DNA from 3 places in the Streptomyces sp. NPDC096205 genome. Region 2 is predicted to be linked to each of the others. Evidence: riboswitches for the same ligand, from Rfam matches in the RefSeq annotation. Region 2 holds a riboswitch; each other region holds the start of a gene.
What was found. Region 2 has a riboswitch for cobalamin ahead of ACIQ6Y_RS38745 (energy-coupling factor ABC transporter permease). Riboswitches for the same ligand answer to the same signal wherever they lie in the genome.
Positions count from the first base shown of each region.

Region 1: linked by a shared signal. The riboswitch ahead of ACIQ6Y_RS25815 (ribonucleoside-diphosphate reductase subunit alpha) and the one ahead of ACIQ6Y_RS38745 (energy-coupling factor ABC transporter permease) in region 2 are both predicted to bind cobalamin.
Region 3: linked by a shared signal. The riboswitch ahead of ACIQ6Y_RS06710 (cobalamin biosynthesis protein) and the one ahead of ACIQ6Y_RS38745 (energy-coupling factor ABC transporter permease) in region 2 are both predicted to bind cobalamin.

Region 1 covers NZ_JBIWFS010000007.1:206,378-212,874, reverse strand. Annotated here, with positions in the region: gene ACIQ6Y_RS25830 (cytochrome P450) at 1-764, shown strand, start outside; gene ACIQ6Y_RS25825 (helix-turn-helix domain-containing protein) at 777-1,742, opposite strand; gene ACIQ6Y_RS25820 (ribonucleotide-diphosphate reductase subunit beta) at 1,954-2,967, opposite strand; gene ACIQ6Y_RS25815 (ribonucleoside-diphosphate reductase subunit alpha) at 2,967-5,330, opposite strand; cobalamin riboswitch at 5,452-5,601, opposite strand; gene ACIQ6Y_RS25810 (RNA-guided endonuclease InsQ/TnpB family protein) at 5,764-6,497, shown strand, end outside.
Region 2 covers NZ_JBIWFS010000015.1:27,537-34,033, forward strand. Annotated here, with positions in the region: gene ACIQ6Y_RS38720 ((2Fe-2S)-binding protein) at 1-291, shown strand, start outside; gene ACIQ6Y_RS38725 (FAD-dependent oxidoreductase) at 272-1,699, shown strand; gene ACIQ6Y_RS38730 (dihydrodipicolinate synthase family protein) at 1,743-2,654, shown strand; gene ACIQ6Y_RS38735 (proline racemase family protein) at 2,684-3,688, shown strand; gene ACIQ6Y_RS38740 (GntR family transcriptional regulator) at 3,767-4,468, shown strand; cobalamin riboswitch at 4,604-4,787, shown strand; gene ACIQ6Y_RS38745 (energy-coupling factor ABC transporter permease) at 4,817-5,506, shown strand; gene ACIQ6Y_RS38750 (energy-coupling factor ABC transporter substrate-binding protein) at 5,503-5,877, shown strand; gene cbiQ (cobalt ECF transporter T component CbiQ) at 5,885-6,497, shown strand, end outside.
Region 3 covers NZ_JBIWFS010000002.1:58,930-65,426, forward strand. Annotated here, with positions in the region: gene ACIQ6Y_RS06705 (trypsin-like peptidase domain-containing protein) at 1-2,247, opposite strand, end outside; cobalamin riboswitch at 2,438-2,581, shown strand; gene ACIQ6Y_RS06710 (cobalamin biosynthesis protein) at 2,682-3,647, shown strand; gene ACIQ6Y_RS06715 (cobyric acid synthase) at 3,662-5,170, shown strand; gene cobN (cobaltochelatase subunit CobN) at 5,167-6,497, shown strand, end outside.

The DNA.
Region 1 (6,497 bases), on a different contig from region 2:
CGCTTCCGGCCAACCGCGAATTCAACCGCGCCCTGGCCGATCTGCATCTCCTCGTCGACGAGATCGTCGCCGAGCGCCGCGCCTCCGGGCAAAGGCCCGACGATTTGCTGACGGCATTGCTGGAGGCGAAGGACGAGAATGGCGACCCCATCGGGGAACAGGAGATCCACGACCAGGTCGTCGCCATTCTCACGCCCGGAAGCGAAACCGTCGCCTCCACGATCATGTGGCTGCTGCAGGTGCTCGCGGAACACCCGGAGCACGCCGACAAGGTGCAGAAGGAAGTTGAATCTCTGACCGATGGCGCTCGTCCCGTCGCATTCGACGACGTCCGCAGGCTCACCCACACCAACAATGTCGTCGTCGAGGCGATGCGATTGCGACCGGCCGTGTGGATATTGACCCGGCGGGCGGTCGCCGACACCGAACTCGGTGGCTATCGGATTCCGGCCGGGGCCGACATCGTCTACAGCCCGTACGCGATCCAGCGCGACCCGCGTTCGTACGCGCACAACCTGGAGTTCGACCCCGACCGCTGGCTTCCGGAACGCGCCAAGGAGGTGCCGAAATACGCCATGAGCCCCTTCAGCGTGGGCAATCGGAAGTGCCCGAGCGACCACTTCTCGATGGCCCAGCTGACGCTGATCACGGCGGCGCTGGCCACCAAGTACCGCTTCGAGCAGGTGCCCGGCTCCGACGACGCCACCCGGGTCGGCATCACCCTGCGGCCGCAGAAGCTGTTGCTCAGGCCCGTCCTGCGGTGAACCCCCAGGCCCTCAGGCCGCCTCCGGTCCCCGGAAGGTGCGCCGGTAGGTCTGCGGGGTGACCCCCACCGCCCGGACGAACTGATGCCGCAGCGCGGCCGCGGTGCCGAAGCCGGTCCGGCTCGCGATCGTGTCCACGGTCACGTCCGTCGCCTCCAGCAGCCGCTGGGCCAGCAGCACCCGCTGACGCAGGACCCAGCGGTACGGCGTCGTCCCGGTCTCCTGCTGGAAGCGGCGGGCGAAGGTGCGCGGGGACATGTGCGCGCGCTCGGCGAGCTGCTCGACGGTGACCTCCTCGTGGAGGTTGCGCTCCATCCAGGCGAGCACCTCGCCGACCGTGTCGCACGATGCGGCGGGCAGCGGCCGGTCCACGAACTGCGCCTGGCCGCCGTCCCGGTGCGGCGGCACCACCATGCGGCGGGCGATGGCGTTGGCGACCTCGGGCCCCTGCTCCTTGCGCACGAGGTGCAGACAGGCGTCGATGCCGGCGGCCGTGCCGGCCGAGGTGATCACCGGATCGTCGTCCACGTACAGCACATCGGGCTCGACGGCCGCGCGCGGGAAGCGCCGGGTCAGCTCGTCCACATGCCGCCAGTGCCCGGCACACCGCCGCCCGTCGAGCAGCCCGGCCGCGCCGAGCACGAAGACACCGGAACACACGCTCAGCACCCGGGCACCCCGCTCCACGGCCCTGACCAGGGCGTCGAGCAGCGCGGGCGGATAGTCCCGGACCGCGAAGTCGCTCCCGGCCGGCACCGTGATCAGATCGGCCTCCTCCAGCCGGTCCAGGCCGTAGGGCGTGGAGACGGTGAGGCCCGGGACATGGGTGGTCAGCGCCGGGCCCTCGGCCGAGACGACGGCGAAGTCGTACACCGGAAGGCCCTGGTCACTGCGGTCGAGGCCGAAGACCTCGCAGACGACACCGAGCTCGAAGGGATGCACGCCGTCGAGCAGGACGGCGGCCACGTTCTGCAGCATGCCCCCAGTGTGCCGCCCGGCTGGCAGTAAATCGAGGGTGTACGGCAGTCCTGCCACTGTCAGTGGTGTTCATGCGGAATGACACTGACGACATGAACGCACTCATGGAATACGCGGGAGTCGTCGTCCTCTTCCTGATCCTTGCGGGACCGGCGCTCGTGGGGGCGGCCCACGAGCGCCGGATCGACCGCCAACTGCGAAAGGCCGAGGCTCAGAAGTCCTCGTCCAGGTCGACGGTGCCCTCCACCGCGACCTGGTACGCCGACGGGCGCCGCTCGAAGAAGTTGGTCAGTTCCTGAACGCCCTGGAGCTCCATGAAGGAGAACGGGTTCTCCGAGCCGTACACCGGCGCGAAGCCCAGCCGCGTCAGCCGCTGGTCGGCGACGCACTCCAGGTACTGCCGCATCGACTCGGTGTTCATGCCGGGCAGGCCGTCTCCGCACAGGTCGCGGGCGAACTGCAGCTCGGCCTCGACCGCCTCCCGCAGCATGTCGGTGACCTGCTGCTGAAGCTCGTCGTCGAAGAGCTCCGGCTCCTCCTTGCGGACGGTGTCGACCACGTCGAACGCGAACGACATGTGCATCGTCTCGTCGCGGAACACCCAGTTGGTGCCCGTGGCGAGACCGTGCAGCAGGCCCCGGCTGCGGAACCAGTAGACGTACGCGAAGGCGCCGTAGAAGAACAGGCCCTCGATGCACGCGGCGAAGCAGATCAGGTTGAGCAGGAAGCGGCGCCGGTCCGCCTTGGTCTCCAGCCGGTCGAGCTTCTCGACCTCGTTGATCCACTTGAAGCAGAAGCCGGCCTTCTCGCGGATGGAGGGGATGTTCTCCACCGCGTCGAAGGCGGCCGCACGGTCCTCCGGGTCGGGCAGGTAGGTGTCCAGGAGCGTCAGATAGAACTGGACGTGGACCGCTTCCTCGAAGAGCTGCCGGCTGAGGTACAGCCGCGCCTCGGGGGAGTTGATGTGCTTGTACAGCGTCAGCACCAGGTTGTTCGCCACGATCGAGTCGCCCGTCGCGAAGAACGCGACCAGACGGCCGATCAGATGCTGCTCGGCCGGCGTCAGCTTCGCCAGGTCGGCGACGTCCGAGTGGAGGTCGACCTCCTCGACGGTCCAGGTGTTCTTGATGGCGTCCCGGTAGCGCTCGTAGAAGTCGGGGTAGCGCATGGGGCGCAGGGTCAGCTCGAAGCCCGGGTCGAGGAGATTGGTGTTGCGTTCGGACATCACTGGCAGGCCTCGCAGGACTCGGGGTTCTCAAGGGAGCAGGCGACGGCGTCGGGGTCGGCGGCCTGCTGGACGGGGATGGGGGCTTGCGCCTGTGCCGCGCGGGCGATCCTCGTCGCCGGGCGCGAGCGCAGGTAGTACGTCGTCTTCAGCCCGGACTTCCAGGCGTACGCGTACATCGAGGAGAGCTTGCCGATGGTCGGCGTCTCCAGGAAGAGGTTCAGGGACTGGGCCTGGTCCAGGAACGGCGTACGCGCCGCCGCCATGTCGATCAGGCCGCGCTGCGGGATCTCCCACGCCGTGCGGTACAGCGCCCGGACCTCCTCGGGAATCCACGCGAAGCCCTGCACCGAGCCGTTGGAGTCCCGCAGCGCCTCCCGCGTGCGGGCGTCCCACACGCCGAGGTCCTTGAGGTCCTGCACCAGGTAGGAGTTGACCTGGAGGAACTCGCCCGACAGCGTCTCGCGCTTGAACAGGTTGGACACCTGCGGCTCGATGCACTCGTACACGCCCGCGATGGAGGCGATGGTCGCGGTCGGCGCGATGGCGAGGAGCAGGCTGTTGCGCATGCCGACCTCGGCGATACGGGACCGCAGCGCCGCCCAGCGCTCCGGCCAGGTCAGCTCCACGTCGTAGTGGTCGGGGTGCAGCACGCCCTGCGCGGTACGGGTCTTCTCCCAGGCCGGCAGCGGGCCGTTGCGCTCGGCGAGGTCGGCGGACGCCTCGTACGCGGCGAGCATGATCCGCTCGGCGATCCGGGTGGACAGTGCGCGCGCCTCGGGCGAGTCGAACGGGAGCCGCAGCTTGAAGAAGACGTCCTGCAGGCCCATCGCGCCGAGGCCCACCGGGCGCCACTTGGCGTTGGAGCGGCCCGCCTGCTCGGTCGGGTAGAAGTTGATGTCGACGACCCGGTCGAGGAAGGTGACGGCCGTGCGGACGGTGGCGTCCAGCCGCTCCCAGTCGATGTCCCCGGTCGTCTTGTCGACGAACGCCCCCAGGTTCACCGAACCCAGGTTGCACACCGCCGTCTCGCCGTCGTCGGTGACCTCCAGGATCTCCGTGCAGAGGTTGGAGGAGTGCACGACGTGGCCCGGCAGGGCCGTCTGGTTGGCGGTGCGGTTGGCGGCGTCCTTGAAGGTCATCCAGCCGTTGCCGGTCTGCGCGAGGGTGCGCATCATGCGGCCGTAGAGGTCACGGGCGGCGATGGTCTTCTTCGCGAGGCCCTGCTCTTCCGCCTTGCGGTACGCCGCTTCGAACTCCTCGCCCCACAGGTCGACCAGCTCGGGCACGTCGGCGGGCGAGAACAGGCTCCACTGCTCGTCGGCGTTGACCCGGCGCATGAACTCGTCCGGGATCCAGTGCGCGAGGTTCAGGTTGTGCGTACGGCGGGCGTCCTCGCCGGTGTTGTCGCGCAGCTCCAGGAACTCCTCGATGTCGGAGTGCCAGGTCTCCAGGTAGACCGCGGCGGCGCCCTTGCGGCGGCCGCCCTGGTTCACGGCGGCGACCGAGGCGTCGAGGGTCTTCAGGAACGGCACGATGCCGTTGGAGTGGCCGTTGGTGCCGCGGATCAGCGAACCCCGCGAGCGGATGCGGGAGTACGACAGCCCGATGCCGCCGGCGTGCTTCGACAGGCGGGCGACCTGGTGGTAGCGGTCGTAGATGGAGTCCAGCTCGTCCAGGGGGGAGTCCAGGAGGTAGCAGGACGACATCTGGGGGTGCCGTGTGCCGGAGTTGAAGAGCGTGGGGGAGGAGGGCAGGTAGTCGAGGCGGCTCATGAGCCCGTAGAGCGCGGCGACTTCGTCGACGGAGCGGACCGTGTCGTCCTCGGCGAGGCCGGAGGCGACCCGCAGCAGGAAGTGCTGGGGCGTCTCGACGACCTTGCGGGTGATCGGGTGCCGCAGCAGGTAGCGGCTGTGCAGGGTGCGCAGGCCGAAGTAGCCGAAGCGGTCGTCGGCGGCGCGGTCGACCAGCGCGTCGAGCCGCTCGGCGTGCACGCGCACGAACTCCGCGGTCCGGTCCGCGATGAGCCCCTCACGGTGCCCGACGGCGACGGACTCGGTGAAGGAGGTGACACCCTGCGAGGCGGCCTCGGCGGCGATGGAGATCGTCAGCAGTCGCGCGGCCAGCCTGGAGTAGGCCGGGTCCTCGGAGATCAGCCCGGCCGCCGCCTCGGTGGCCAGCTCGCGCAGCTCCGCCTCGTCGGCCCGGGCGGAACGGCCCCGCAGCGCGGCGGCGGCCACTCGGCCGGGGTCGGCGTCGGGCAGGTCGGCGGTCAGCTCGGTCAGGGTCCGCAGCAAGGCCGTTCCCGGGGCGTCCTCGTCGGTCGGGACGGCTGAAGCCGGGTCTGCTGGCGCGATGGTCACGTGGAGGCTCTCCCTCGCTCGGCACGGGGCCTTCGCGAGGGGTACGGCAGCACACGAGCGCACGCGGCGTCGCGTCCACCGGCCCATTCCACGAGGCCCGGACGTCGGGGCACCCGACCGGTCGGCCGGTGCCACTGTCGGCAGGTCCTCGGACTGACGCTTATGCATGCATAAGTACACCGTTGCGGGACAGTTCCGGATTCGCACCGGATTCCCCTGCGACGACAGCGAGCATGAGCATACATCTTGTGCCGGGTGCGGGTGACGCCCCTATATGTTGTGTCGGCATGACTTCATAGCGTGTCAGGTGCGATGCAGTCCGCTGTCTGGCGAAAAGCCCGAACGGGGAGCTGTTTGCCGATGGGTCGCTCGATCGGGTGATCGATCTCGAATGAACTGCGTCCCGTCGTGCATGTGTCTACTTTGAATGACCGTGAAGTTGGTAACGCAGATCAGGCTGCTGCCGACGCCTGGGCAAGCGGCGGCACTTGAGGCGACCCTGCGCGCCTGCAACGAGGCGGCCAGCTGGGCCAGCGAGTTCGCGTTCGACAAAGGCGTGCAGCGGACCTTCGCGCTGCGCGAGCACACCTACCGCGAGATCAGGGCACGGTGGAACCTCGGAGCCCAGGCGGCCCAGCACGTGATCAAGAAGACCTGCGACGCGTACGCCGCGCTGAAGGCGAACCTGAAGGCCGGGAACCTGGGCAGGCCCGGCACGAGGCGGTACCGGAAGGCCACCGGGAAGCCGGTCGCCTTCCGGGCCGGCAGCGCGCAGCCCTACGACGACCGGATGCTGTCCTGGCAGATCACCGAGCGGAGGGTGTCGATCTGGACAACGGTCGGGCGGATCAAGGACGTGGTGTTCACCGCCTCGCCGGAGCAGTTGGTCACGCTGGCGCTGTACCGCAGGGGTGAGTCCGACCTCGTGTGGCGGGACGGGATGTGGTTCCTGCTGGCCACCTGCGAGGTTTCAGAAGCCCCACTGAACACCGCGCCGGTGGACTTCCTCGGCATCGACCTGGGCATTGTGAACATCGCCACCACGTCCGACGGCGAGATCCTGGCCGGACGCGAACTCAACCGGATCCGGGTGCGGGAACGGACGCTGCGCACCAAGCTCGAGAAGAAGAACACCCCGTCCGCCAAGCGTCGGCTGAAGAAGCGGCG
Region 2 (6,497 bases):
GTCGGCGCGGCACCGGAGTCCGGGTTCGAGATCACCTTCGACGGCCGGCCCCTCGCCGCCCTCCCCGGGCAGTCCGTGGCCGCCGTGCTCTGGGCGGCGGGTGTGCTCGCCTGGCGGACCACGCGGGTGGGCGGCCGGCCGCGGGGCGCGTTCTGCGGCATCGGGCACTGCTACGACTGCCTGCTGACGGTCAACGGCCGCCCGAACCTCCGGGCCTGTCTGGTCCCGGCCCGCCCCGGCGACGCCGTCACCACCCAGGAGGGACACGGTCATGCCGACCTCGCCGTCTGACCCCGTGTACGACCTGGCGGTGATCGGTGCGGGCCCCGCGGGACTCGCGGGCGCGGTCACGGCGGCCGAACTCGGGCTGGGCGTCGCCCTGTTGGACGCGAGCGCGCAGACCGGCGGCCAGTACTACCGGCACCCCTCCCCCGGCCTCGGCGCCGCCCGCCCCGAGGCCATGCACCACGGCTGGCGGACGTACGCCGACCTTCGCGGCCGCCTCGGCGAGAGCGCGGTGGACCATCTCCCGAGACACCAGGTGTGGACGGTGGCCCGTGAACCGGACGGCTTCGCGGTGCACGCGATCGCCGACGACGACCGCCCGGTCACCGTGCGGGCCCGGACGGTGCTGCTCGCCACCGGGGCGTTTGAGCGTCAACTCCCCTTCCCTGGGTGGACCTTGCCGGGTGTCGTCGGGGCGGGCGGGGCGCAGGCCCTGCTGAAGTCGGGCCTCGTGCTGCCCGGCCGCCGGGTCGTCGTCGCGGGCAGCGGCCCGCTGCTGCTCGCCGTCGCCGCGTCGCTCGCCTCGGCCGGTGCGCGTGTCCCGGCGCTGGTGGAGGCCTCCGGTTACCTGGGCTACGCCCGCCGTCCGCACCTGCTCACCGCGGGCAAGCTCGCCGAGGCCGCGCCGCACGCCCTGGCCCTGCTCCGGCACCGGGTCCGGGTGCGCACCCGCAGCGCGGTGACGCAGGTGCACGGCACGGACCGGGTGGAGGCCGTCACGGTGTCGCGGCTGGACCACGACTGGCGGCCCGTACGGGGGTCGGGCCGCCGCATCGACTGCGACGCGCTCGCCGTGGGGCACGGCCTGGTCCCGCACATCGACCTGGCCACCGCACTGGGCTGTACGACCCGCCGTACCCCGGACGGCACCCACGCGCTCGCCCTCGACGACCAACAGGAGACCTCCGTGCCCGGCCTGTGGGCCGCGGGCGAGACCGGCGGCGTCGGCGGGGTGCATCTCGCCCTGCTGGAGGGCGAGCTCGCCGGAGCCGCTGCCGCCGCCCGGGTCGGCGGCCGACCCCTTCCCGAGTCCCGGCTACGGCGGCTGCGGCGCGGGCGGGCCCGGCTGCGGGCCTTCGCCGCACTGATGGCCGCCGTACACGCGCCGCGTCCGGGCTGGACCGGCTGGCTCGACGACGCCACGGACGTGTGCCGCTGCGAGGAGGTCACCGCCGGACGTATCCGCGAGGCGGTCACCGAGCAGGGGGCCGGTGACGCCCGGACGGTCAAGCTGCTGACGCGCGCGGGCATGGGCTGGTGCCAGGGCCGAGTGTGCGGCACGGCCGTCGCCTGCCTCGCGGCGGGCTCGGGCCTGCCGGCCTCGTCCGAACGACGCCCGCTGGCCGTGCCTGTACCCCTCGGAGCGCTCGCCGCGCTCGCCGAACCACCCACGCCGGACGGACCCGGCACATAGCCCGCAGTACCCGCAAGCCACTCCCTCAGAGAAAGGTTCCCCGATGAGCACCACCGCCTCCTGGAACGCCGACCGTCCCTGGCGCGGCATCATGGTCGCCACCGCGCTCCCCCTGCGCGAGGACCTCTCCGTCGACTACGACGCCTATGCCGGGCATGTGCGCCGGCTCGTGGCGAGCGGCTGCGACGGAGTCGTGCCCAACGGCTCGCTCGGCGAGTACCAGACCCTCACCGACCGGGAGCGGGCCCAGGTCGTCCGTACCGCCGTGGAGGCCGCGGGCGACGGGGCGCGCGTGATGCCGGGTGTCTCCGCGTACGGCAGTGCCGAGGCGCGGCGCTGGGCCGACCAGGCCGCCGAGGCGGGCTGCGGCAGCGTGCTGCTCCTGCCGCCGAACGCCTACCGGGCCGACGAGCGGGCGGTGACCGCGCACTACGCCGAGGTCGCGCGCGCCGGACTGCCCGTCGTCGCCTACAACAACCCCATCGACACCAAGGTCGACCTCACGCCCGAGCTGCTGGCCCGGCTGCACGCCGAGACGGGGATCGTGGCCGTGAAGGAATTCTCCGGCGATGTGCGCCGGGCCTACCGGATCGCCGAACTCGCCCCCGAACTCGATCTGTTGATCGGCGCGGACGACGTGCTGCTCGAACTGGCCGTGGCCGGCGCGGTCGGCTGGATCGCCGGCTACCCCAACGCCTTCCCGGAGGCCTGTGCCCAGCTCTACGACGCGGCCGTCGCCCGCGACCTGGACACCGCGCTGCCGCTGTACCGGTCGCTGCACCCGCTGCTGCGCTGGGACTCCAGGACCGAGTTCGTGCAGGCGATCAAGCTGTCCATGGACATCGTCGGCGTGCCCGGCGGCTCCACCCGGCCGCCGCGGATGCCGCTGCCCGAGGCGTACGAGGCCGAGATCCGCGCGGCCACCGAGAAGGCCGTCGCCGACGGTCACCGTTGAGGCAACCGGACCCACTGAAAGGGGCGTTCGTGCGCACGCGTCATGTCTTCCACGCCGTCGACTCGCACACCGAGGGCATGCCCACCCGTGTCATCACCGGCGGTGTCGGGGTGGTGCCCGGCGCCACCATGGCCGAGCGGCGCCGCCACTTCGCCGAGCATCTGGATCACCTGCGCACCCTGCTGATGTACGAGCCGCGCGGGCACGCCGCGATGAGCGGGGCGATCCTGCAGCCGCCCACCCGGCCGGACGCCGACTACGGGGTGCTGTACATCGAGGTGTCCGGCCTGCTGCCGATGTGCGGGCACGGCACGATCGGGGTCGCGACCGTGCTGGTGGAGACCGGCATGGTGCAGGTCACCGAGCCCGTCACCACCGTACGGCTGGACACTCCGGCGGGGCTGGTCAGTGTGGACGTACAGGTCGAGGACGGGGCCGCGAAGGCGGTCACCCTCACCAATGTGCCGTCCTTCTGTGTCGGTCTCGACCGCAAGGTGGAGGTGCCCGGGTACGGCTCGGTGACCTACGACCTCGCGTACGGCGGGAACTTCTACGCCTTCGTGGAACTGGAGGCGCTGGGGCTGCCGTTCGAGCGAGCACGGAAGGAGGAACTGCTGGCAGCGGGGCTGGCGGTCATGGAGGCGGTGAACGCCTCGCCGGACCGGCCCGTGCATCCGGCGCAGCCGGAGATCGCCGGGCTCAAGCACGTGTATCTCGCGGCCCCCGGCTCCGACGCGCGGCGTTCGCGGCACGCGATGGCCATCCACCCCGGCTGGTTCGACCGCTCGCCCTGCGGCACCGGTACGTCGGCGCGGATGGCGCAGCTGCACGCGCGCGGGGAGCTGCCGTTGCACCGGGACTTCGTCAACGAGTCGTTCATCGGTACGGAGTTCACCGGGCGGCTGGTGGAGGAGACGGAGGTGGGCGGGGTGCCGGCGGTGGTGCCGCGGATCACGGGGCGGGCCTGGATCACGGGTACGGCGCAGTACTTCCTCGACCCCGACGACCCGTTCCCCGGCGGGTTTCTCCTCTGAGGGCAACTGCCGTACGACGGCGGCGAAAACAACGTGACATTGTACTCTGGTGATCCGCAGCGGCACGAAGGGAACACCATGGGGCACCTCCAACGCAACCTCGCCACCACCCGCGAGCGGCTGCGCGACCAGGTCGCCCACGCACTGCGTGCCGCGCTGATCTCCGGCGAACTCAAGCCGGGGCAGGTGTACTCGGCGCCCGGGCTCGCGGAGGACTTCGGCATCTCCGCGACGCCCGTGCGCGAGGCCATGCTGGACCTCGCCCGCGAGGGGCTGGTCGAGCCGGTGCGCAACAAGGGGTTCCGGGTCACCGAGGTCGACGAGCGGGACCTCGACCAGTACAGCGAGATCCGCATGCTCATCGAGGTCCCGATGATCGGCCGGATCACCCGCAGCGCCTCCCGTGCGGAGCTTCAGGCGCTGCGGCCGGTCGCCGAGGAGATCGTCGCGGCGGCCCGCGAGCACGACCTGATCGGCTATCTGGAGGCCGACCGGCGGTTCCACCTCTCGCTGCTCGCCCTGGGCGGCAACGACCGCCTGGTCGAGACCGTGGGCGACCTGCGCAAGCGGTCCCGGCTGTACGGGCTCACCGCGCTGGACGCGAGCGACCGGCTCATCCCGTCGGCCGAGGAGCACATCGAGCTGCTCGACCTGATGGTGGCCGGGGACGCGGAGGGCGCCGAGCGCTGCATGAGCCGCCATCTCGGACATGTCCGCTCGCTGTGGGCGGAGGGCGAGCAGAAGGCCGGGAATGCCGCGAAGGCCGCGAAGGCCGTGTGAACAGCCGGGGCGCAGTGATGATGATCACGAGGCGTCCCTCCCGGGGTGCGCCGGGGCACAGGGGTGGCACGGCGGAAGCCTGTTGGCGGTCTTGTGCGCCCCCGAGGGCCGCTTGTCACCGTCGCGTTCCGGGCACTAGTGTCACCACGCCTTGGTGAACGGGAAATCCGGTGCGAAACCGGTGCGGCCCTCGCCACTGTGATCGGGAAGTCCGGCTCCGGCCCTCACGGGCAGCCACTGGGTCCTCGGACCCGGGAAGGCGGAGTTCGGGCGGTGGTACCCGTCAGCCAGGAGACCGGCCAAGGCATGTCAACCATCCACGAGGTGCTGGAGAGGGTCTGCCGGGCCATGCACATAGCCGAGGGTTTTCTTCCTCCGGCGCACGCGATCGCCTGGGGCGTCGCGTCCGCCCCCTTTGTCGTCCACGGAGTGCGCTCACTCACCCGTGAGGTCAAGGAGCACCCCGAGAGCACCCTGCTCCTCGGCGCCTCCGGTGCCTTCACGTTCGTCCTGTCCGCGCTCAAGCTGCCCTCGGTGACGGGGAGTTGCTCCCACCCCACCGGAACGGGCCTGGGCGCCATCCTGTTCCGGCCGCCGATCATGGCGGTGCTGGGCACCATCACCCTGCTGTTCCAGGCCCTGCTGCTCGCGCACGGCGGTCTGACCACGCTCGGCGCCAACGTGTTCTCGATGGCCATCGCCGGCCCCTGGGTGGGCTACGGCGTGTATCGGCTGCTGCGCCGCTACGACGCGCCGCTGATGGTCGCGGTGTTCTTCGGGGCGTTCCTCGCGGACCTGGCCACGTACTGCGTGACCAGTGTGCAGCTCGCGCTCGCCTTCCCCGACCCGAGCAGCGGTTTCCTGGGCGCGCTCGGCAAGTTCGGCTCCATCTTCGCCGTCACCCAGATCCCGCTCGCGGTCAGCGAGGGCCTGCTGACGGTCCTGGTGATGCGGCTGCTCTCGCAGTCCAGCAAGGGCGAGCTGACCCGGCTCGGTGTGCTGGTGACGGGGCCGAAGAGCGAGGCGGTGGCCCGATGAAGCGGAACACCAAGATCAACCTGGTGCTGCTGGCCCTCGTCGCCGCGCTCGCGGTGCTCCCGCTGGCGCTCGGCCTGGGCGACCACAAGAAGGAACCGTTCACCGGTTCCGACTCCGAGGCGGAGACGGCGATCACCGAGATCGACCCGGACTACGAGCCCTGGTTCTCCCCGCTGTACGAGCCGCCGTCCGGCGAGATCGAGTCGGCGCTGTTCGCCCTCCAGGCGGCTCTCGGCGCGGGCGTCCTCGCCTACTACTTCGGGCTGCGCCGCGGCCGCCGGCAGGGTGAGGAGCGGGCGCGCGCGGGGCTGGAGGCCGAGCGCGGGGACGTCCCCGCCGACGACAGCCGCGCCGGCGCCGGGCAGGGCTGACGCGCGCGTGCTGCCCATCGACGTGGCGGCGCACAGCAGCCGCTGGCGCCACCGCCATCCCGTGGACAAGGCCGTGCTCGGCCTGGGTCTGACCGTGCTGGCGATCTCCCTGCCGCCCTGGCCGGGCGCGGCCCTCGTCCTGGTCACGGCGCTGGCCGTGCTGCTGGGGCCGGCGGGTGTGCCGGGCCTGCGGCTGTGGCGTGCGTACCGGGTGCCGCTCGGCTTCTGCGCGAGCGGCGCGGTCACCCTGCTGGTGCAGGTCGGGGGGCCGGACGGCTGGCTCTCCCTGGCCGACGGGGGTGCCGTGCGGGCCGGGGAGCTGATGCTGCGCACCTCGGCGGCCTCGCTCGGCGTCCTGCTGTTCGCGTTCACCACACCCATGTCCGACCTGCTGCCGCGCCTGGTGCGGGCCGGGGTGCCGGCGCCCGTGGTGGACGTGGCGATGGTGACGTACCGGATGAGCTTCCTGCTGCTGGACTCCGTACGGCGCATCCGTGAGGCGCAGGCGGCGCGGCTCGGGCACACCACGCGGGCCGCGACCTGGCGTTCGCTGGCCGGGCTCGGCGCCACCGCGTTCGTCCGCTCCTTCGACCGGGCGGCCCGGCTCCAGTCGGGGCTCG
Region 3 (6,497 bases), on a different contig from region 2:
CCCCCTCGACTCCAACCGCGTCCCCCTGTCCCACGCCGCCACCGCCAGCCCTCCCGCGAGCAGCGCCAGCACGACCAGGACGGCCACCGCCAGCCGCCATCTGCGCAGCCCCCGCTGCTGATGCCGTCGGCCCGCCTCGATGAAGTCGCGCTCGGGCTGGGTGATGTCGTCGCGGTGCTCCAGGGAGGCCAGTTGTTCCAGGGACGTGGCCAGCATGGTGCCCCGCAGCAGGGCGCCCGTCTCGCGGCCTGTTTCCTGCCAGTGGGCGAGGGACTGCAGGAGGCGTTCCTGCCAGGCGCGGAAGTCGCGGGAGGCCTCCAGCCAGGTGCGCAGGCGGGGCCAGGCGCGGACGAGTTCCTCGTGGGCGAGGTCGACGAGGGGGTCGCCGTCGGGGCCGTGGGTGATGCGGACGAAGCGGGTGCGGGTGGCCAGGGCTTCGGCGGTGGCGCGGAGTTCGGGGGGCAGGGGGGACAGGCGGACCGGTTTGCGGGTGAAGCCCGCCGCGTCGTCGGGGCGGGCCAGTTGGGTGAAGAGGCGGCGGACGGGGGCCTCGCCGTACTCGGCGATGACCTCGCCGACCCGTTGTTCGGCGTGGGCGGACAGGGCTCCGGCGACGCCGCCCAGGGCCTCGTAGCCGGTGTGGGTCAGGCGGATGCCCTTCTCGTGCGACCACAGTTCCGTCAGGGCGAACTCGACCATCGGCAGATGACCCGGCTCGCCCTCGGCGTCGTCCACGATGCGTTCCGCGAGGCCGGGTTCGAGGGTGAGGCCGGGGACGCGGGCCGCCGGGCCCTCGACGGCGCGCAGGAGGGCCGCGCGGTCCAGAGGCGCGACGACCTGGGCACAGTCGCTGAGGACGCGGGCCGTGGCGGGTTCGACGAGGTCGTCCAGCGACGCCGAGCGCAATGTGGCGAGGACCCGCAGGCGTCTGCCCTCGGCCGGTGCCGCGGCCAGGGCGATCGTCAGGCCGAGCAGCGTCCGTGCGGTGGCCGGTTCGGCGGCGACGGTCTCCTCCAACTGGTTGAGGAAGAAGACATGTCCGGCCGGGCCGCAGCTCTCCAGCACCCGTCGCCCCAGCGCGGCCGCGGCGCCGGCACCCTCGGCGTCCAGGACCTCCGCCAGCGCCAGGGCCGCCCGTTCCTGCTCCGGGACACCGGAGTCCCGCGCGAGCAGCGGGGCCAGCGCCCGCGCCAGAGTGAGCGAGGCTCGGGTGCCGGGCAGGGGCCGGATCTCGGACACCGTATGGCCGTCGGCGCGCAGGCGGGGCAGGACGCCCGCACGGACGAGGGAGGTCTTGCCGCTGCCGGACGGGCCCACGACGGGGACGACCAGGTGGCGTTCCACCGCGTCGACCAGCCGGTCCGTCTCCTCCTCGCGGCCGAAGAAGTGCTCGGCGTCCTCCTCGCGGAAGGCGTCCAGGCCGCGGTAGGGGCAGCGGCGCAGGCCCGGTTGGAGGTCGAGGAGCGTGGCGGCGGGGATGAGGTAGGAGGTGACGGCCGCGGGACCGCGGTCCGCCGCGACCGTCATGCCTACGACGGCGCCGACCTCCTCGTCCCACACCGGGGCCCCGCTGCACCCCGGGGTGATGCGGTGCGCCGTCCCCTCGGCCTCCATCGAGATCCAGCCGTGCCCCACGGCTCCGCGCAGCCGCCCGCCGATCCACGCGCCGTGCTCGGCGGCGGCGGGGAAGGCGAGGATGCGGAAGCGGTGGTCCCACACATCGCCGACCCCGGCGAGGGGGACGGGACCGCCGAAGGGCTCTGCAGAGGGCTGTGCGGAAGGCTCCCCGGAGAGTTCTGCCGAGGGCTCCCCGGAGGGCTCCCGCGAGAGCTTCCCGGACAGCTCCCCGCGGGGCTCCCCTGGAACCTCTCCTGAGGGCTCCCCTGAGACCTCCCCTGAGGGCTTCCCGGACAGCTCCCCTGAGGGCTCCCCCGAGGACCGCCCCTCCCCCGGCAGCAACCGCAGCAGCGCCACGTCCCCCGATCCGTCCGCCGTGACCGGGCGCCACGCCGACACGGACGCCCGGTGGACCGTGCCGCCCCGTTGCAGAGGGAACTCCACGGTCAGCGACGCCGTGGGGACCGTCGCGTCCCGGCCGTCGACGCGCAGGGCCTGCGCCACCACGTGGGCGCAGGTGGCCACCAGGCCCGGCGCGAGCAGGAAGCCCGTGCCGACCGCCGTGCCGTCGGCGTCCCGCACCCGGGCCACCGCGGGGCCGAGTGCCTCGGGAAAGCGGTCACCGGTCACTGCGTACGCACCTTTCGTCTCGCCCGTCCGACGTATTGCAGTCGGTACTGACGGAGCGTCACAAGCGGTGGCGCGGATTGCCGCCCGGCAGAGCGCATTTCCGCCCGAGTCGGTCCTCGCGGGCGGGCCGGCGTGGTAGCGGTGTGGGCCTCGGCACACTCCAGCCTCGCAGGTCAACAGCGAGTTGACGGGTGTTCGCGGGCCGTGGTGGACTGCCGGAGCCATCTACGGCGGCAGGAGAGGAAGCCGGTGCGAATCCGGCGCGGTCCCGCCACTGTCACCGGGGTAGCCATTCCCCGGGAGCCAGGAACTCTCACCGCCGGTCTCGTCGAACCAGGGCGCGGACACCCTGAGTGAGGACATATCGCCATGCGCGGCTGCCCAACACGGTTCACCATCCCTGCCCTGCCCGCCTGTCCGGCCGGCTGAGCCCGATGCGTGCCGATCGCGTGTTCGCGTACGGCGCCGCCGCCGGCCTTCTCGGTGACCTCCTGCTCGGCGATCCGCGCCGCGGGCATCCGGTCGCCGCGTTCGGCCGCGCCGCGGGTGCCGTGGAACGGAGGCTGTGGCGCGACCACCGCGGCCGGGGCGCCCTGCACACCGCCGTGTGCGTCGGCGGCACGGTCGCCCTGGGCGCCGCGGCCGCCCGTGCCGTACGCCGCTCCCCCGCCGCCTCCGTCGCGCTGACCGGCGCCGCCACCTGGGCCGTCGTCGGCGGTACTTCGCTCGCACGCGAGGCCCGCGCCATCGGGCAGTCGCTCCAGGAGGGCGACATCGAGGGCGCGCGGGCCCGGCTGCCGCACCTGTGCGGGCGCGACCCGCAGGCGCTGGACGCCGACGGGATCGCCCGTGCCGTCGTGGAGTCGGTCGCCGAGAACACCTCCGACGCGGTCGTCGGCGCGCTGGTGTGGGGCGCGCTCGGCGGGGTGCCGGGGCTGCTCGGCTTCCGGGCGGTCAACACCCTCGACGCGATGGTGGGTCACAAGTCGCCCCGCTACCGCCGCTTCGGGTGGGCCTCCGCCCGCCTGGACGACCTCGCCGGCTGGCCGGGCGCGCGGCTGACCGCCGTACTCGCCGCGGCCGCGGGACCCGATCCGCGCGGTGCCGTACGCGCCTGGCGGGCCGACGCCGGCCGGCACCCGAGCCCCAACGCCGGGCCCGTGGAGGCCTCCTTCGCGGGCGCCCTCGGCGTGCGGCTCGGCGGCACGCTCTCCTACGGCGGCCGGGTCGAGCACCGGCCCGTGCTGAACGGGGCGACGGGACGCGCCGTCGCCGTCACCGACATCGGCCGGGCGGTACGGCTCTCCCGCCGGGTCGGCTGGCTCGCGCTCGGCGTGGGAGTCGCCGGGCGCCTGGTCGTGAAGGGGCGCAACAGCATGAGTGGGGGCGGAAGAACATGAGCTGGGGCAAGAGCATGGGCGGGGGTCTCCTCGTCGCCGGCACCACGTCCGACGCGGGCAAGAGCGTCGTCACGGCCGGGATCTGCCGATGGCTGGTGCGGCAGGGGGTCAAGGTCGCGCCCTTCAAGGCGCAGAACATGTCCCTCAATTCCTTCGTCACGCGCGAAGGCGCCGAGATCGGCCGGGCGCAGGCCATGCAGGCCCAGGCCTGCCGCGTGGAGCCCACCGCGCTGATGAACCCCGTGCTGCTCAAGCCCGGTGGCGAGCAGAGCAGCCAGGTCGTGCTGCTGGGCAAGCCGGTCGGCGAGCTGAGTGCGCGCGGCTATCACGGCGGACGGCAGCAGCAGTTGCTCGGCACGGTGCTGGAGTGTCTCACCGAGTTGCGGGGCACGTATGACGCGGTGATCTGCGAGGGTGCGGGCAGTCCGGCCGAGATCAATCTGCGCCGGACGGACATCGTGAACATGGGGATCGCCCGCAATGCCGGGCTCCCGGTGCTTGTCGTCGGCGACATCGACCGCGGGGGCGTCTTCGCGTCCTTCTTCGGAACGGTGGCTCTGCTCTCCCCCGAGGACCAGAAGCTCGTCGCGGGGTTCCTCGTCAACAAGTTCCGGGGCGATGTCTCCCTGCTGGAGCCGGGCCTGGACATGCTGCTCGGCCTCACCGGGCGCCCCACCTACGGAGTCCTGCCCTTCCAGCACGGCCTCGGCATCGACGAGGAGGACGGGCTGCGGGTGTCCCTGCGCGGGACGGTCCGGGAGTCGAACGTGGCCCCGCCGCACGGCGAGGACGTCCTGCGCGTCGCGGTGTGCGCGATCCCGCTGATGTCCAACTTCACGGACGTGGACGCGCTCGCCGCCGAACCGGGCGTCGTGGTGCGGTTCGTGGACCGGCCGGAGGAGCTGGCCGACGCGGACCTGGTCGTCGTCCCCGGCACCCGGGGCACCGTACGGGCGCTGGAGTGGCTGCGCGAGCGGGGCCTTGCGGACGCCCTCGTCCGCAGGGCTGCCGAACAGCGGCCGATCCTCGGCATCTGCGGCGGTTTCCAGGTCCTCGGCGAGCACATCGAGGACGAGGTCGAGAGCCGTCGCGGTCACGTGGACGGCCTCGGGGTCCTCCCCGTCAGGGTGCGGTTCGCCCGCGAGAAGACCCTCACCCGGCCGGTCGGCGAGGCACTCGGCGAACCGGTCGAGGGGTACGAGATCCACCACGGCGTGGCCACCGTCCTCTCGGGTGAGCCCTTCCTGGACGGCTGCCGCGTCGGCCAGACCTGGGGCACGCACTGGCACGGCTCGCTGGAGTCCGACGGCTTCCGGCGCGCCTTCCTGCGCGAGGTCGCCGCCGCCGCGGGCCGCCGCTTCGTGCCGGCGCCCGACACCTCCTTCGCCGCGCTGCGCGAGGAGCAGCTCGACCGGCTCGGCGACCTGATCGAACAGCACGCGGACACCGACGCGCTGTGGCGGCTCATCGAGTCCGGCGCGCCACAAGGACTGCCTTTCATTCCACCGGGAGCACCCGCATGAGCACAGTGTTGTTGTTGTCGACCGCCGACACGGATCTGCTGGCGGCCCGTGCCTCGGGAGCGCCGTACCGGATCGGCAACCCGACCCGGGTGGACGTCGCCTCCGAGCTGCCGGCGCTCGTCCAGGGCGCGGACATCGCCGTCGTACGGCTTCTCGGCGGCAAGCGCGCCTGGGAGGACGGGCTCGCCACGCTGAAGGAGGCGGGCATCCCGACCGTGCTGCTGGGCGGCGAGGCCGTACCGGACGCCGAGCTGATGGCCGAGTCCAGCGTGCCCGCGGGTGTCGTGGCGGAGGCGCTGAAGTACCTGGTCGAGGGCGGCCCCGAGAACCTGGTCGAGCTGTCCCGCTTCCTGTCCGACACGGTGCTGCTGACCGGCGAGGGCTTCGCCGCGCCGCAGAAGATGCCGGAGTACGGCGTCCACGGCGAGCGCGCTCTCGTCGAGGGCCGCCCGACCGTCGGCGTGCTCTTCTACCGAGCCCACGAGCTCAGCGGCAACACGGCGTTCGTGGACACCCTGTGCGACGCGATCGAGGCCCGTGGCGCCAACGCCCTGCCGGTGTACTGCGGTTCGCTGCGCGGCGCTGATGCCGGGCTGTACGAGATCCTCGGGCAGGCCGACGCCCTGGTCGCCACGGTCCTCGCGGCGGGCGGCACGCACGCCTCGCAGGCGTCGGCCGGCGGTGACGAGGAGGCGTGGGACATCGGGGCCCTCGCCGATCTGAACATCCCTGTGCTGCAGGGGCTCTGCCTGACCTCGTCGAAGAGGGCCTGGGACGAGTCGGACGCCGCCCTGTCCCCGATGGACGCCGCGATGCAGGTGGCGATCCCGGAGTTCGACGGGCGTCTGATCACCGTGCCGTTCTCCTTCAAGGAGCAGGGCCCGGACGACGTCCCGGTGTACCGGGCCGACCCCGAGCGGGCCGCGCGCGTGGCCGGGATCGCCGTACGCCACGCGCAGTTGAAGCACAAGCCGAACGCGGAGAAACGGCTCGCGCTGGTCTTCACCGCGTACCCGACCAAGCACTCGCGTGTCGGCAACGCGGTGGGACTGGACACGCCCGCGTCGGCGGTGCGGGTGCTGGACGCGCTCAAGGGAGCCGGTTACGTCGTCGAGGGGCACCCCGACAACGGTGACGAGCTGATCCACCGGCTCATCAACGCCGGTGGCCACGACGTGGAGTGGCTGACCGAGGAGCAGCTGGCCGCCGCGCCCGCACGCGTGCCGCTGGCGGACTACCGGGCGTGGTTCGACAAGCTCGACCCGGAGCTGCGGGACGCCATGCTGGAGGCGTGGGGCGAGCCGCCGGGCTCGCTGTACGTCGACGG